DNA from 2 places in the Micromonospora zhanjiangensis genome. Region 2 is predicted to be linked to the other one. Evidence: riboswitches for the same ligand, from Rfam matches in the RefSeq annotation. Region 2 holds a riboswitch; the other holds the start of a gene.
The links. Region 2 has a riboswitch for ZMP and ZTP ahead of ACFOX0_RS03400 (serine hydroxymethyltransferase). Riboswitches for the same ligand answer to the same signal wherever they lie in the genome.

Region 1 (7,286 bases), on a different contig from region 2:
CCGGCGGCGCACGTCGACACGGCCCCGGGCGCATCTGCCGCGGTTGGGCCGCACACAACGGGCACGGGCTCCTTTCCGCAGGGAGAAGGAGCCCGTGACCAGGTTCGCCGTGCCGGTCAGCCGTTCAGCATCTTGCGCAGGACGTACTGCAGGATGCCGCCGTGCCGGTAGTAGTCGGCCTCGCCGGGGGTGTCGATCCGGACCACCGCGTCGAACTCCACGCCGGTGTCGGTGGTGACCTTCACCGTCCGCGGGGTCCGTCCGTCGTTCAGCGCGGTCACCCCGCTGATCGAGAACGTCTCGGTGCCGGTGAGCCCGAGCGACTCGGCCGTGGTGTCGGTGGGGAACTGCAGCGGCAGCACGCCCATGCCGATCAGGTTGGACCGGTGGATCCGCTCGTACGACTCGGCGATGACCGCCCGTACGCCGAGCAGCATGGTGCCCTTGGCCGCCCAGTCCCGGGACGAGCCGGAGCCGTACTCCTTGCCGGCCAGCACCACCAGCGGCACGCCGGCCTCGGCGTACGCCACCGAGGCGTCGTAGATAGTGGTCTGCTCGCCGGTCAGGTGGTTGACCGTGAAGCCACCCTCGGGAAGCGAAGCTCCCGCATCAGAACCGGTACCGGGCATCCGCAGTTGATTACGCAGCCGGATGTTGGCGAAGGTGCCCCGGATCATCACCTCGTGGTTGCCGCGCCGGGAGCCGTACGAGTTGAACTCGTGCTTCGGCACGCCGTGCTCGGCGAGGTAGCGACCGGCGGGCGAGTCGGCCTTGATCGAGCCGGCCGGCGAGATGTGGTCGGTGGTCACCGAGTCACCCAGCCGGGCCAGCACCCGGGCGCCGGAGATGTCCGCCACCGGCTGCGGCTCGCGTCCCATGCCCTCGAAGTACGGGGGCTTGCGGACGTACGTGGACTCGTCCGCCCAGGCGAACGTGTCGCCCGTCGGGGTGGGCAGCGACTGCCAGCGTTCGTCGCCGGCGAACACGTCGGCGTAGTCCCGGGTGAACATCTCGCTGGCGATCGCGCTGGCGATGACGTCCTCGATCTCCTGGCCGTTCGGCCAGATCTCCCGCAGGAAGACCGGCTTGCCCTCGGTGTCCTCGCCGATCGGCTCGTTGGCCAGGTCGATGTCCATCGTGCCGGCCAGCGCGTAGGCCACCACCAGCGGCGGGGAGGCCAGGTAGTTCATCTTGACGTCCGGGTTGATCCGGCCCTCGAAGTTGCGGTTGCCGGACAGCACCGAGACCACCGACAGGTCGTTCTCGTTCACCGCGGCGCTGATCGCCTCGGGCAGCGGGCCGGAGTTGCCGATGCAGGTGGTGCAGCCGTAGCCGACCAGGTGGAAGCCGAGCTTCTCCAGGTAGGGCGTGAGACCGGCCCGCTCGTAGTAGTCCATGACCACCTTCGAGCCGGGGGCCAGGGTGGTCTTCACCCACGGCTTGCGGTTCAGGCCGCGGTCGACGGCGTTGCGGGCCAGCAGCGCCGCGCCGATCATGACCTGCGGGTTGGAGGTGTTGGTGCAGGAGGTGATGGCGGCGATCACCACGGCGCCGTGGTCGAGTTCGAACTCGGAGCCGTCGTCGCCGGTGACCCGGATCGGGTTGCTGGCCCGGCCGCCCGAGCCGACGGCCGCGGTGACCAGGTCACGCGGGGCGTCGGCCGGGTCGTGCGCGCAGTCGGCGGCGGGCGGGTCGCTGGCCGGGAACGACTCGGCGCTGGCCTCGTCGGCCTTGCCGGTCGGACCCTGCTCGGGCTGGGCGACGTAGTCGGCCAGCGCGGAGCGGAACAGCGTCTTGGCGTTGCCCAGCGGCACCCGGTCCTGCGGGCGCTTCGGGCCGGCCAGCGACGGTTCGATGGTGGACAGGTCCAGTTCGAGCCGCTCGGAGTAGTTCGGCTCGGCCGAGGGGTCGTGCCACAGACCCTGTTCCTTCGCGTACGCCTCGACCAGCGCGACCTGCTGCTCGGACCGGCCGGTGAGCTTCAGGTAGCGGACCGTCTCGTCGTCGATCGGGAAGATCGCGACGGTGGAGCCGTACTCCGGGGACATGTTGCCGATGGTGGCCCGGTTGGCCAGCGGCACGGCGCTGACGCCGGGGCCGTAGAACTCGACGAACTTGCCGACCACGCCGTGCTTGCGCAGCATCTCGGTGATGGTCAGCACCAGGTCGGTGGCGGTGGTGCCGGCCGGCATCTCACCGTGCAGCTTGAAGCCGACGACCCGGGGGATCAGCATGCTGACCGGCTGGCCGAGCATGGCGGCCTCGGCCTCGATGCCGCCGACGCCCCAGCCCAGCACGCCCAGGCCGTTGACCATCGTGGTGTGCGAGTCGGTGCCGACCACGGTGTCGGGATATGCCTGCCCGTTGCGCTCCATGATCGTACGGGCCAGGTACTCGATGTTGACCTGGTGCACGATGCCGGTGCCGGGCGGGACGACCTTGAACTCGTTGAACGCGCTCTGCCCCCAGCGCAGGAACTGGTAGCGCTCCTTGTTGCGGCCGTACTCCAGCTCGACGTTGCGGACGAAGGCGTCCTCGCGGCCGAACAGGTCGGCGATCACCGAGTGGTCGATGACCAGCTCGGCCGGGTTGAGCGGGTTGACCTTGGTGGCGTCGCCACCCAGCTCGCGGACCGCCTCACGCATGGTGGCCAGGTCCACGACGCAGGGCACGCCGGTGAAGTCCTGCATCAGCACCCGGGCCGGGGTGAACTGGATCTCCACGCTCGGGTCCGCGTCCGGGTCCCATCCGCCGAGTTCGCGGATGTGGTCCTCGGTGATGTTCGCGCCGTCCTCGGTGCGCAGCAGGTTCTCCAGCAGGATCTTCAGGCTGTACGGCAGGCGGTCGTGCCCGTCGACCTTGCTGATCTTGAAAATCTCGTAGCTCGCGTCTCCGACGCGTAGCTGGGTTTTCGCACCGAAGGTGTCGAGGCTCGCCACGTCGTACTCCTTCACACCGGCGACCGGGTAGTCCTGAGCAGTCTCGCTTACCAGTTACCGCGACACCGGCCTGGGGTAACGCCGGCCGGGTCGGTTTGTCTCCGCAGTTGTTGTCTCCGCGTAATAAAACCGTACGTCCGTCTTGCTATCGGCGCAACCCCTGACCGCCACTCCGGACGGGCACGTCGGGCGTGGTCGGTGGCGTGACGGTGCTAGCCTGCCCCGGGTGATCTCCGCAGACGTGCACCTCGCCGCCCAGCCGCGCCTCGACACGCTGGTCACCGGGTTCGCCGCCGGTCCCGGCTCGGACGAACTGCGCCGGGTGCGCACCGAGTACGCCGGCGTCGCCTGGATCGGCGACCAGCCGGACCCGGACACCGGCATGCTGGGCTCGACGTACCGTCGCCGCGCGTTCGACGCGCGGCTGTTCCTGCCGGACACCCACTGGTACGACGCGGACGCGCTCGCCGACGCGGAGGTCCAGGTCACCGGCGCCCTGCTGCAGGTACCGAAGACCGACCGGGACACCCAGGGCCTGGTCGGCGCGGCGGCCGAACCGGTGGTCGAGTTCTACGAGCACCCGGAGGGCCAGCCCGGCGTCGGCGTCTGCCTGTGGCTGCGCGGCGACCTCTGGTCCAACCTCGGCCTGAGCTACCGGATCATCGTGCTCTGCGCTGCCGAGGCGATCATCCGGCCGGGGGCCGACACCGACTCGGACACGGTCTTCGAGCTGTTGCCGCCCCCGGACGGCTACGGCGACACGGGCGCCGACACCAGCTACAACTGAACCTTTTTCAACCTGAACCGCGCGGCGCGCGCGCCGCCTTCGACCTCGACCAACGGCGGCCCGCAAGGGGAGGTTGAAAAGGTTCACTGATCCGGCTGTCGGGGACGGCCGGCGGCCAGGGGATCGGCGGCGGCCCCGCCGAGCTGTTCCTCGGCGGCCCGGACCGTCTGCTCCAGCAGGATCGCGATGGTCATCGGGCCCACTCCGCCCGGCACCGGAGTGAGCATGCCGGCCACGGCGCGCGCCGCGTCGAAGTCGACGTCGCCCACCCCGCCCGGGTGGTAGCCGGCGTCGACGACCACCGCGCCCGGCTTGAGCCAGGTGCCCTGGACGAAGTTCGGCCGGCCCACCGCCGCCACCACGAGGTCCGCGCCGCCGACGATCGCCGGCAGGTCCGTGGTCCGGGAATGGCAGTAGGTCACCGTCGCGTCCCGGGCCAGCAGCAACATGCCGACCGGCCGGCCGAGGATCGGACTGCGGCCGATCACCACCGCGTGCCGGCCGCGCGGATCCACGCCGTACGCGTCGAGCAGCCGGACGATGCCGCCCGGGGTACAGGAGACGAAGCCCGGCAGCCCGAACGCCATCGTGCCAAACGAGTGCGTGGTCACCCCGTCGACGTCCTTGGCCGGCGCGATCGCCTCGAACGCGGCCCGCTCGTCGATGTGCCCCGGCACCGGGTGCTGCAGCAGGATGCCGTGCACCGCCGGGTCGGCGGACAGGTCGGCGATCCGGGTCACCAGCTCCGCGGTGCCGGTCCCGGCGGGCAGGTGTACGTACCGGGAGTCGATGCCCGCCTCGTGGCACCGGTTGCGTTTCATCCGTACGTAGGTGGCCGAGGCCGGGTCGTCGCCGACCAGCACGGTGGCCAGGCAGGGCCGACGACCGGTCCGCCCGACCAGCGCGGCGGCCCGTTCGGCGCTGCGGATCAGGATGTCGCGGGCGAGTCGGGTACCGACCATCAGGTGGGCGTCGGGAGTGGCGGGAATGGTCATCGGCGGCTCCGGGGCGGCGCGTCGGGACGGCTCGCCCAGGCGCGCGGCATCGTCGACGAAACGGGTCGGGCCGCTCCCCGGTGGTGCTCCACCTCAGCGCCAGTCACGGCCGCGACCCACGTTACCCCGTCGCTGCGGGGTCAGCCGCCGGAGCGGTCGGCTCACCAGGTGCGACCGCCCCGAACCGCAGCACCGCCGCCGCCGTCGCGGCCGGGCGTGCGCGCGACGACGGGCCGGCCTCCGGGATGGAGGCCGGCCCGTCGGTGCGGAGAGCGGGTCAGTGCGAGTAGCCGTGGGTGGCCATCCAGTGCGCCAGGTCGTCGGTGTGGATCCAGTAGCTGGCCACGTTCGGGTTGGCCGGGTCGGCGATCTTCACCAGGTCACCGTCGTCCTGGTAGCCGACCACGCTGACGTAGTGGCCGCCCGAGTAGTCGTGGACCGCACCGTCGGTGTCGGTGGCGACGCCGGCGACGTTGGCCACGACGGCGCGGTTGTCGTCGATGGTGGCCTTGATGTCGGACTTCAGCGTGTCGATCTGACCGGCGGTGATGTCGGTCGTGGGCAGCGCGGTGGTCTTGTACTTGTCGGCGCCGAGAACCGTGTTCAGGACCCGGGTGGTGTCCTCGGCGGACGCGGTGCCGGCTTCGGTGGTGCCGAGCGCCTTGGCGATCTCGTCCTGGCTGAGGTCGTGACCGGTGGCGGTCAGCGCGATCCGGGTGGACGCCGGGCCGCAGTAGTAGAAGTTGGGCTGGGACTCGTACTTGATGGCGACGTCCTTGGCCCGCTTGCCGCCGTGGGCGCCGTTACCGCCGCCACGGTTGCCGTGGTCGCCACCCCGGTCGGTGGTGACGGTGGCCGCGTGGGGCTTGGTGTGGGCCGGCTCGGCGGCGTGGGCGGCGACGGCGGGCCCGGCGATGGCACCGCCGGTGAGGGCGAGGCCGGCCGCGGTGAGGACGGTGCGGCGGATCAGCGGGGTACGGATGGTCTCCGGGAGGAAACGGGTGAAGGTGGTCATGGTGGTGATCGCCTTTCACTCGGGGGTGTGCGGCTGGGGGGCCGCGTCGCGCGTCTCTCGTCGCCCCGGTCGGGGATGGGGCGGTGCGCGGGTCGGGAGGTGTAACCGGCCGGGGCCCGGGGATGTTCCCGGCCCCGTCGGCCTGCGCTGCGGCGGTCACGGGACGGCGCCGGAAGCCCGGCGCGGCCGGGGGTCGCTGCTGCGGTCGTACGGGGTCTTCAACGCCGCCGACCGCCGACCGATTCCGCCGATCCGGACATTTCGCCACCCCGATCGGGGCATCGATCCGGACATTCCGGCCAGGGCGTCGGTGCCGGGGCCGCCGGGCGGTGTTCCGGTTTGGTGCCACGTGTCCGGATCCGGCCGGATGCGAGGCGGGTGGGTGCTCGGTAGCGTGCGGTCATGACGAATCCGTTGCGCATGTTGACGTTGGCCGAGTTGCGCAGCCGCACCAGCATGAAGTGGCGGAACTACCCGCCGGACGTCCTGCCGCTGTGGGTGGCGGAGATGGACGTACCGCTCGCCGAGCCGGTGGTCCGGGCCGTCACCGACGCGATCGCCCGCGGCGGGACTGGACGGCAACCGGCGGGCGCTGGCCGACCTGCTCGCCGAGCACCTGCCCACCGTGGGCTACCGGCCGCCGCAGGGCACCTACCTCGCGTGGCTGGACTGCCGCCCGCTGGACCTGGCCGACGATCCGGCGGCGGTCTTCCTCGACCGGGGTCGGGTCGCGCTGAACTCCGGGCCGGATTTCGGCACCGGCGGAGCCGGGCACGTCCGGCTCAACCTGGCCACCTCGCCGGACCTGCTGGCCGAGGCGGTCCGTCGGATCGCGGCGGCGGTTCGCTGACCGCCCGGTCCGGCCCGCGGGCCGTGTCCTGCCGACGCGTTCGCACACCTGTCGGGTAAGTTCGTCTGCTGGCTCTGGCAGCGCGTCCCACCGACCAGGAGTTCCGACAGCATGGGCAAGAAGACCGTTCACATCTCCGACTTCAGCGGCGAGGTTCTGCGACACGAGGACGACGTGGTCCGCGTCGTGGTGCTGGAGCACCCCGACCTGGTCGCCGGTCCGGTGCAGTTGGAGGCCCGTCCCGTCGAGGTGGAGAGCATCGACGACGCGGCCTTGGACGTCGCGGTCGTGGAGATCTACGACCGGCACGGCAACGGCGAACCACGCCGGGTGACGCTGACCGCGGCCGAGTTCGACGAACTCGCCACCGACGTACCGATGGCGCAGTTGCTGCGGACCGCCGAGCGGGTCAAGCCGGCCCGCGCGCCGCGCCGGGCCGCGGACCGGCCCGACTACTCGACGCCGGAGCACGCCGGCAAGCCGCACCGGGGCCGGGTCACTGACGAGGAGGCCCGGTACGTCCGGGAGAACCTGGACGAGGTGAACAAGCGGCTCGCCGACGAGGGACTGCGGCAGATCGACCCGGCCGACGCCGAACACGCCGCCCGGTACGGCCTTCCCGCCCCGGCGTAGCCGCGGTCAGGCCGCGCCCTGCGGCGGCTGACCGCCGCCGGCCTCCGCGTGCCGCTCACGCAGCCGG
Region 2 (7,286 bases):
CCATGCCGTGCCCCGGACCCGGCCGCGGGCCGGCCGCGTCCCGAGTGGTGGAAGCCCGGCCGCGGCGGTGGTCCGCGCGGCGTCGACGGTGCAAGACTGGGTGTCATGCCTGACCTGCGGTCGAAGACCTCCACCCACGGCCGGACGATGGCCGGCGCCCGGGCGCTCTGGCGGGCCACCGGGATGACCGACGACGATTTCGGCAAGCCGATCGTGGCCATCGCCAACAGCTTCACCCAGTTCGTGCCGGGGCATGTGCACCTCAAGGACATGGGCGGCCTGGTCGCCGGGGCGGTGGCCGAGGCCGGCGGGGTGGGTCGTGAGTTCAACACCATCGCGGTCGACGACGGCATCGCCATGGGGCACGGCGGCATGCTCTACTCGCTGCCCAGCCGGGAGCTGATCGCCGACGCGGTCGAGTACATGGTCAACGCGCACTGCGCCGACGCGCTGGTCTGCATCTCCAACTGCGACAAGATCACGCCGGGGATGCTGCTGGCCGCGCTGCGGCTGAACATCCCCACCGTGTTCGTCTCCGGCGGCCCGATGGAGGCGGGTAAGACGGTCGCGGTCGAGGGCGTCGTGCACGACAAGATCGATCTGATCGACGCCATGATCGCTTCGTCGAACGAGGCGGTCACCGCCGACCAGCTCGACGAGATCGAGCGCTCCGCCTGTCCGACCTGCGGGTCGTGCTCGGGCATGTTCACCGCCAACTCGATGAACTGCCTGACCGAGGCGATCGGCCTGGCGCTGCCCGGGAACGGCTCGACGCTGGCCACCCACGCCGCGCGCCGGTCGCTGTTCGTCGAGGCCGGCCGCACCGCCGTGGCGATCGCCAACCGCTGGTACGGCGAGGACGACGCCTCGGTGCTGCCCCGCTCGATCGCCTCCCGGGCCGCGTTCGAGAACGCGGTGGCCCTGGACGTGGCGATGGGCGGTTCCACCAACACCGTGCTGCACCTGCTGGCCGCGGCCCGGGAGGCCGAACTGGACTTCACCGTGGCCGACATCGACGCCATCTCCCGCCGGGTGCCGTGCCTGGCCAAGGTCGCGCCGAACTCGCCGAAGTACCACATGGAGGACGTGCACCGGGCCGGCGGCATCCCGGCCATCCTGGGCGAGCTGGACCGGGCCGGGCTGCTGAACCGGGACGTGCGCGCCGTGCACGCCGACTCGCTGGCGACCTGGCTGGCCGACTGGGACGTCCGCGGCGGCGCCGCCCGGCCGGAGGCCGTCGAGCTGTTCCACGCCGCCCCGGGCGGGGTGCGCACCGTCGAGCCGTTCTCCACCACCAACCGGTGGGCGAGCCTGGACACCGACGCCGCCGACGGCTGCGTCCGGGACCGCGAGCACGCCTACTCCGCCGACGGCGGCCTGGCCATCCTGTACGGCAACCTGGCCCCGGACGGCGCCGTGGTGAAGACCGCCGGGGTGCCCGCCGAGTGCCTCACCTTCCGCGGCCCGGCCAAGGTCTTCGAGTCGCAGGAGGCGTCCGTGGACGCCATCCTGGGCAAGCGGGTGGTCGCCGGGGACGTGGTGGTGATCCGCTACGAGGGCCCGAAGGGCGGCCCGGGCATGCAGGAGATGCTCTACCCGACGTCGTTCCTCAAGGGCCGCGGACTCGGCCAGGCCTGCGCGCTGGTCACCGACGGCCGGTTCTCCGGCGGTACCTCCGGCCTGTCGATCGGGCACGCCTCCCCCGAGGCGGCCGCCGGCGGGTTGATCGCCCTGGTCGAGGACGGTGACGAGATCGTCATCGACATCCCGGCCCGGTCCATCGGGCTGAACGTGCCGGACGAGGCCCTCGCCGCCCGCCGGGTGGCCCAGGAGAAGCGGGACCGCCCGTACACGCCGGTGGACCGAGAGCGGCCGGTCTCCGCGGCGCTGCGGGCGTACGCGTCGATGGCCACCTCGGCCAGCGACGGCGCCTACCGCCGCGTCCCGGACTGAGCAGCGGCGCCCGAGCCGACCCGGCCCAGCCGTACCGTCATGCCGCGGCCTTCGCCAGCGCGGCCCGCAGGGCCTCGAAGATCCGGTCGTCGTCGGCCTCGTCGGTGCGCCAGTTGCTGAACGCGACCCGCAGCGCGGGCGTGCCGGCGTACACGGTGGGGGTCAGGAACGTCTCCCCGGACTCTGCCACGGCCCGCACCACGGCGGCCGGGTCGCCGGACGGCGCGAAGCAGACCACGTTGAGCCGCACCGGCGCCAGCAGCCGCACGCCGGGCAGCGCCGCCAGCCGCTCGCCGAGCCGGCGCGCCGAGGCGACGTTGCGCTCGACGATGTCGCGATGCCCGTCCGCCCCGTACGCGGTCAGCGAGAACCACGCCGGCAGCGCGCGCAACCGCCGGGAGTTCTCCGGGGTCAGGTGCAGGAAGTCCGGCTCGTCGGTCAGCTCGCCCAGGTACGCGGCGGTGTTCTGGAAGACCCGCGTCTGCAGGTCGCGGTGCCGGGTGAACTGCACCGCCGCGTCGTACGGCACGTTGAGCCACTTGTGCAGGTCGACGCAGACCGAGTCGGCCTCGGCGATCCCGTCCAGCAACGACGCGTACGCCGGGGACAGTCCCGCGAGACCGCCGAACGCGGCGTCCACGTGCAGCCAGAACGGGTGGTGTTCGCGCAGCGCGGCGATCGCCCGCAGGTCGTCGAAGTCGACCGTGTTCACCGTGCCGGCGTTGGCCACGACGACGGCCGGCCGCCCGTCCAGCGCCGCCAGCGCCTCGCCGAGCGCGTCGACGTCGACCGCCTCCCGCCCGGCCGGTACGGGCACCAGCCGTACGCTGCGGCGGCCGAGGCCGAGCATCGACAGCGCCTTGTAGACGCTCGAGTGCGGGGTGCCGGAGAGCACCGGGACCGAACCCAACGCCGACACGCCCGCCTCCGCCACCGGGACGCCGAGCCGCTCACCGAGCCACTCCCGGGCGATCGCCAGGCCGACGAAGGTGGACATCGTCGCGCCGGTGACGAAACTGCCGACGTGCCGGTCGCCGAGACCGACGATCTCCGCCAGCCAACGGACCGTCTCCCGTTCCAGCGCCGCGGCCGAGGAGTCCTCGCCGGAGGCGGCGTTCTGGTCGTAGGCGCTGGTGAGCCAGTCCCCCGCGACGGCGGCCGGGGTGGCGCCGCCGGTGACGAAACCGAGGTACCGCGGGCCGGCGCTGGCGGAGAAGCCCGGCTCCCACCGCCGGGTGAACCGCGCCAGGGCGCCGGCCAGCCCGACACCCTCGCGTGGCAGCGGATCCGCGGGCGGAGCCTGCGGGTCGCCCACCACCGGGCGGGTGTCCAGTCCGGCGAGTGCCCGTTCGGCGACGCCGCGGGTGGTTTCCAGCAGGTCCGGCAGGGACGCCAGGTCGTCGGCGAGTAGTGGGTGCATGGTCGGAGGCTAGCCAGCACGGCCGGGTACCGGCGGTGGCCAATACGGGCATCGTGGCCCCGGCCCGCCGGTCTGCCTACCCTTGACCGAACAGGTAGGTGCGCCCCGACATCCGGGCCTCGGTACCGTGCGGGAGTCAGAACCGGCCGGACGTCGCGCACCGAGCGAAGGAGCATCGTTGAAGCGGCCCACGATCGCGGATGTGGCCCGGCGGGCCGGGGTCTCCAAGGGTGCGGTCTCGTACGCCCTGAACGGGCAACCGGGGGTCTCCGAGGCCACCCGGCGACGGATCCAGGCCATCGCGCGGGAGATCGGCTTCAACCCCAGCAGCGCCGCCCGGGCGCTCTCCGGCGCCTCGGCCAACGCGGTCGGGTTGACCCTGTGCCGACCGGCCCGGGTCCTCGGCATCGAGCCGTTCTTCATGGAGCTGATCAGCGGCGTGGAGGCGACCCTGTCGGACCGGGGTTACGCGTTGACCCTCCAGGTGGTCGCCGACCCGGACGCGGAGATCGCCGTCTACCGCCGGTGGTGGGGCGAGCGTCGGGTGGACGGCGTACTCGTCTGCGACCTGCGGATCGACGACCGGCGGGTGCCGGTGCTGGAAGAGCTGGGCCTGCCCGCGGTGGTGATCGGCGGTCCGGGACACAGCGGCGGGCTGGCCAACGTGTGGTCCGACGACGCGGCCGCGCTGGAGGAGGCGGTCCGCTACCTGATCGCGCTCGGACACCGGCGGATCGCCCGGGTCGGCGGCCTGGCCGGCCTGTTGCACACCGAGATCCGGTCGGCAGCGTTCACCGTCATCTGCGAACGCCTCGGCGTCGCCGACGCGGTCTCCGTGCCGTCGGACTACACCGGGGAGGAGGGCGCCCGGGCCACCCGCCGGTTGCTCAGCTCCGCCGACCGCCCGACCGCGGTGATCTACGACAACGACGTCATGGCGGTCGCCGGCCTGTCGGTCGCGCAGGAGATGGGCATCGTGGTGCCGACCGACCTGTCCATCGTCGCCTGGGACGACTCGCCGCTGTGCCGGCTGGTGCACCCGCCGCTGACCGCCCTGGGCCGGGACATCCCGGCGTACGGCGCGCACGCCGCCCGCCGTCTGCTGGCCGCGATCGCCGGCGAGCCGGTCGGCCCGTACCAGGACGAGACCGCGCGGCTGAGCCCGCGCGGCAGCACCGCCCCACCCCGCCGCCCGCACCCCGGCTGACCACCCCGCCGCCCCGCCGGGCGGACACGCCGGTCGCCCCGTGCCGTGCCGGGCCGGACGGCGCGGGGCGGACCGGATAGCATCGGCGGCGTACTCGCGACTGGCGCGGCGAGGTGGAAGCGACCACCGGGGAGCGACCGGAAGCGTGCACCGCGCGCCTGGGTGCACGTCGACCAGCATGACCAGGCCGTCCGGCGGACACCGGCCGGCGTTCCGCTCCCGCGCGGCGGGCCTATGCTCGCCGCCGGCAAGTGTCGACAAGCCAGGAGGAGACCTCGTGCACGTACCCCCGATGCCCGGCCTGACCGCCGCGGACCCGCAACTGGCCGCCCTGATCGAGGGTGAGGCGCGGCGCCAGCACGACAAGCTGCGGATGATCGCCTCGGAGAACTACGTCTCGCAGGCGGTGCTGGAGGCGAGCGGCACCGTGTTGACCAACAAGTACTCGGAGGGCTACGCCGGCCGCCGGTACTACGAGGGTCAGCAGTTCGTCGACCAGATCGAGACGCTGGCGATCGAGCGGGCCCGGGAGCTGTTCGGCGTCGACCACGCCAACGTCCAGCCGTACTCCGGTTCGCCCGCCAACCTGGCCGTCTACCTGGCGTTCCTCTCCCCCGGTGACAAGGTGATGGGGATGTCGCTGCCGATGGGCGGTCACCTCACCCACGGCTGGTCGGTCTCGGCCACCGGCAAGTGGTTCACCCCGGTGCGGTACAACGTCTCGAAGGAGACCGGCCGGATCGACCTGGACGAGGTGCGGGACACCGCGCTCCGGGAGCGGCCCAAGGTGATCTTCTGTGGTGGTACGGCGGTGCCCCGGATCATCGACTTCGCCGGCTTCGCGGAGATCGCCCGGGAGATCGGCGCGGTGCTGGTGGCCGACATCGCGCACATCGCCGGTCTGGTCGCCGGTGGCGCGCACCCGTCGCCGGTGGGGCACGCCGACGTGATCACCACCACGACGCACAAGACCCTGCGCGGCCCGCGCGGTGCGATGATCATGACCACCGCCGAGCACGCCGCCGCCGTCGACAAGGCGGTCTTCCCCGGCCTGCAGGGCGGCCCGCACAACCACACCACCGCCGGCATCGCGGTCGCGTTGCGCGAGGCGGCCGAGCCGGCCTTCCGGGAGTACGCCCACCAGATCGTCGCCAACTCGAAGGCGCTGGCCACCGCGTTGACCGAACGCGGCTTCGCCCTCTCCTCCGGCGGCACCGACAACCACCTCATCCTGGCCGACCTGACCGGCAAGGGGATCGGCGGCAAGCCGGCCGCGCAGGCGCTGGACCGGGCCGGCATCGAACTGAACTACAACACCGTCCCGTACGACACCCGCAAGCCGTTCGACCCGTCCGGGATCCGGCTCGGCACCGCCGCGCTGACCACCCGCGGCCTCACCGAGGAGCGGATGCCGCAGGTGGCGGCCTGGATGGACGCCGCCATCGACGCGGCGATCAAGGACGACGAGGCGGGCCTCGACCGCATCGCCGGTGAGGTCGCCGACCTGCTGGCGGATTACCCGATGCCGGGCTTCGCCCGCGACTGAGTCCCCGTCGTCGATCGCGCCGGGCCCGTACCGGCCGGCCGGATTCCGGCCCGCTCCGGTCGGGCTCGGCGCGATCACGAGGGTCCGTCAGCGGGACGCGGTGGGAAATTCCTCCAGGTACGCCTCCACCCGTTCCGGCGGGGCCGGGTGGGAGAGGGCGAAGCCCTGCCCGTAGCGGCATCCCGCCGCCCGCGCCTGGTCGACCTGGGCGGTCGACTCCAGTCCCTCCGCGACGATCTCCAGGCCGAGTCGACGGCCCAGGCTGACCACCACGTCGATCAACGGCCGGTCGGAGCCCTGCCAGCTGGTGTGGTCCGTCACCAGCCGTCTGTCGATCTTGACGAAGTCCGCCGGCAGCCGGCGCAGGTGCACCAGCGACGCCTGGCCGCTGCCGAAGTCGTCCAGCGCGGTCCGTACGCCCAGCGCGCGCAGCCCGGCGAGCTGGCTGACCACGGATTGCGGATGATCGGTCAGTCGCGGTTCGGCGAGTTCCACCACCAGGCGTTCGGGCGCCAGCCGGTGCGCGGCCAGCGTCTCGGTCACCCGGCTGACGAAACCCGGCGCGACCAGTTCCTCGGGCAGCACGTTGACCGACATCCACAGGGTTCGGCCGCCGGCCGACCAGCGGGCGAGCTGCCGGCAGGCGGTATGCAGGACCCACTGCCCGATCTCCTCGGTGATGCCGAGGTCCCGGGCCGACGAGAAGATCTCGGCGGGCAGCACCGTACCCAAGACCGGACTGCGCCAACGCAACAACGCCTCGACGCCGGCAGGTTGCCCGTCCCGCAGCTCGACGATCGGTTGGTAGGCCAGATCGAACTCGCCCCGGGCCACCGCGCCGGGCAGTTCCCGTTCGACGTCCAGCCGGCGGACCAGTTCCTGCTCCAGGTAGGCGTCGTACCACTCGACCCGGTTGCGACCGAGCTGGCCGGCCCGTCGGCGGGCCAGGCCGGCGCGGCGCAGCACGTTCTCCACGTCGTCGCCGCCGGACAGCTCGGCCAGGCCGATGCTGGCCTGGAGGTGCACGGTGGCGCCGGGCAACCGGTACGGCTCGGTCAGCGCGCCGACCAGCCGGGTGCCCAGGGCGTACGCCGGCATCGGCCCGTCCACCGTCAACACCGCGAACTCGTCACCGGTCAGCCGGGCCAGCACGTCGTCCC

Region 1: it holds a riboswitch for ZMP and ZTP, as region 2 does, so the genes downstream of both, ACFOX0_RS09750 (bifunctional 5,10-methylenetetrahydrofolate dehydrogenase/5,10-methenyltetrahydrofolate cyclohydrolase) here and ACFOX0_RS03400 (serine hydroxymethyltransferase) in region 2, are expected to answer to the same signal.

Annotation. Positions count from the first base shown of each region.
Region 1 covers NZ_JBHSBN010000005.1:103,641-110,926, forward strand. The annotation lists gene ACFOX0_RS09740 (aconitate hydratase) at 117-2,954, opposite strand; gene ACFOX0_RS09745 (hypothetical protein) at 3,166-3,726, shown strand; gene ACFOX0_RS09750 (bifunctional 5,10-methylenetetrahydrofolate dehydrogenase/5,10-methenyltetrahydrofolate cyclohydrolase) at 3,810-4,721, opposite strand; ZMP/ZTP riboswitch at 4,748-4,838, opposite strand; gene ACFOX0_RS09755 (C39 family peptidase) at 4,999-5,703, opposite strand; partial or broken gene ACFOX0_RS09760 (pyridoxal phosphate-dependent aminotransferase) at 6,305-6,586, shown strand; gene ACFOX0_RS09765 (hypothetical protein) at 6,698-7,219, shown strand; gene ACFOX0_RS09770 (hypothetical protein) at 7,226-7,286, opposite strand, start outside.
Region 2 covers NZ_JBHSBN010000002.1:73,815-81,100, reverse strand. The annotation lists gene ilvD (dihydroxy-acid dehydratase) at 106-1,953, shown strand; gene ACFOX0_RS03410 (pyridoxal phosphate-dependent decarboxylase family protein) at 1,991-3,373, opposite strand; gene ACFOX0_RS03405 (LacI family DNA-binding transcriptional regulator) at 3,552-4,580, shown strand; ZMP/ZTP riboswitch at 4,667-4,751, shown strand; gene ACFOX0_RS03400 (serine hydroxymethyltransferase) at 4,858-6,126, shown strand; gene ACFOX0_RS03395 (putative bifunctional diguanylate cyclase/phosphodiesterase) at 6,214-7,286, opposite strand, start outside.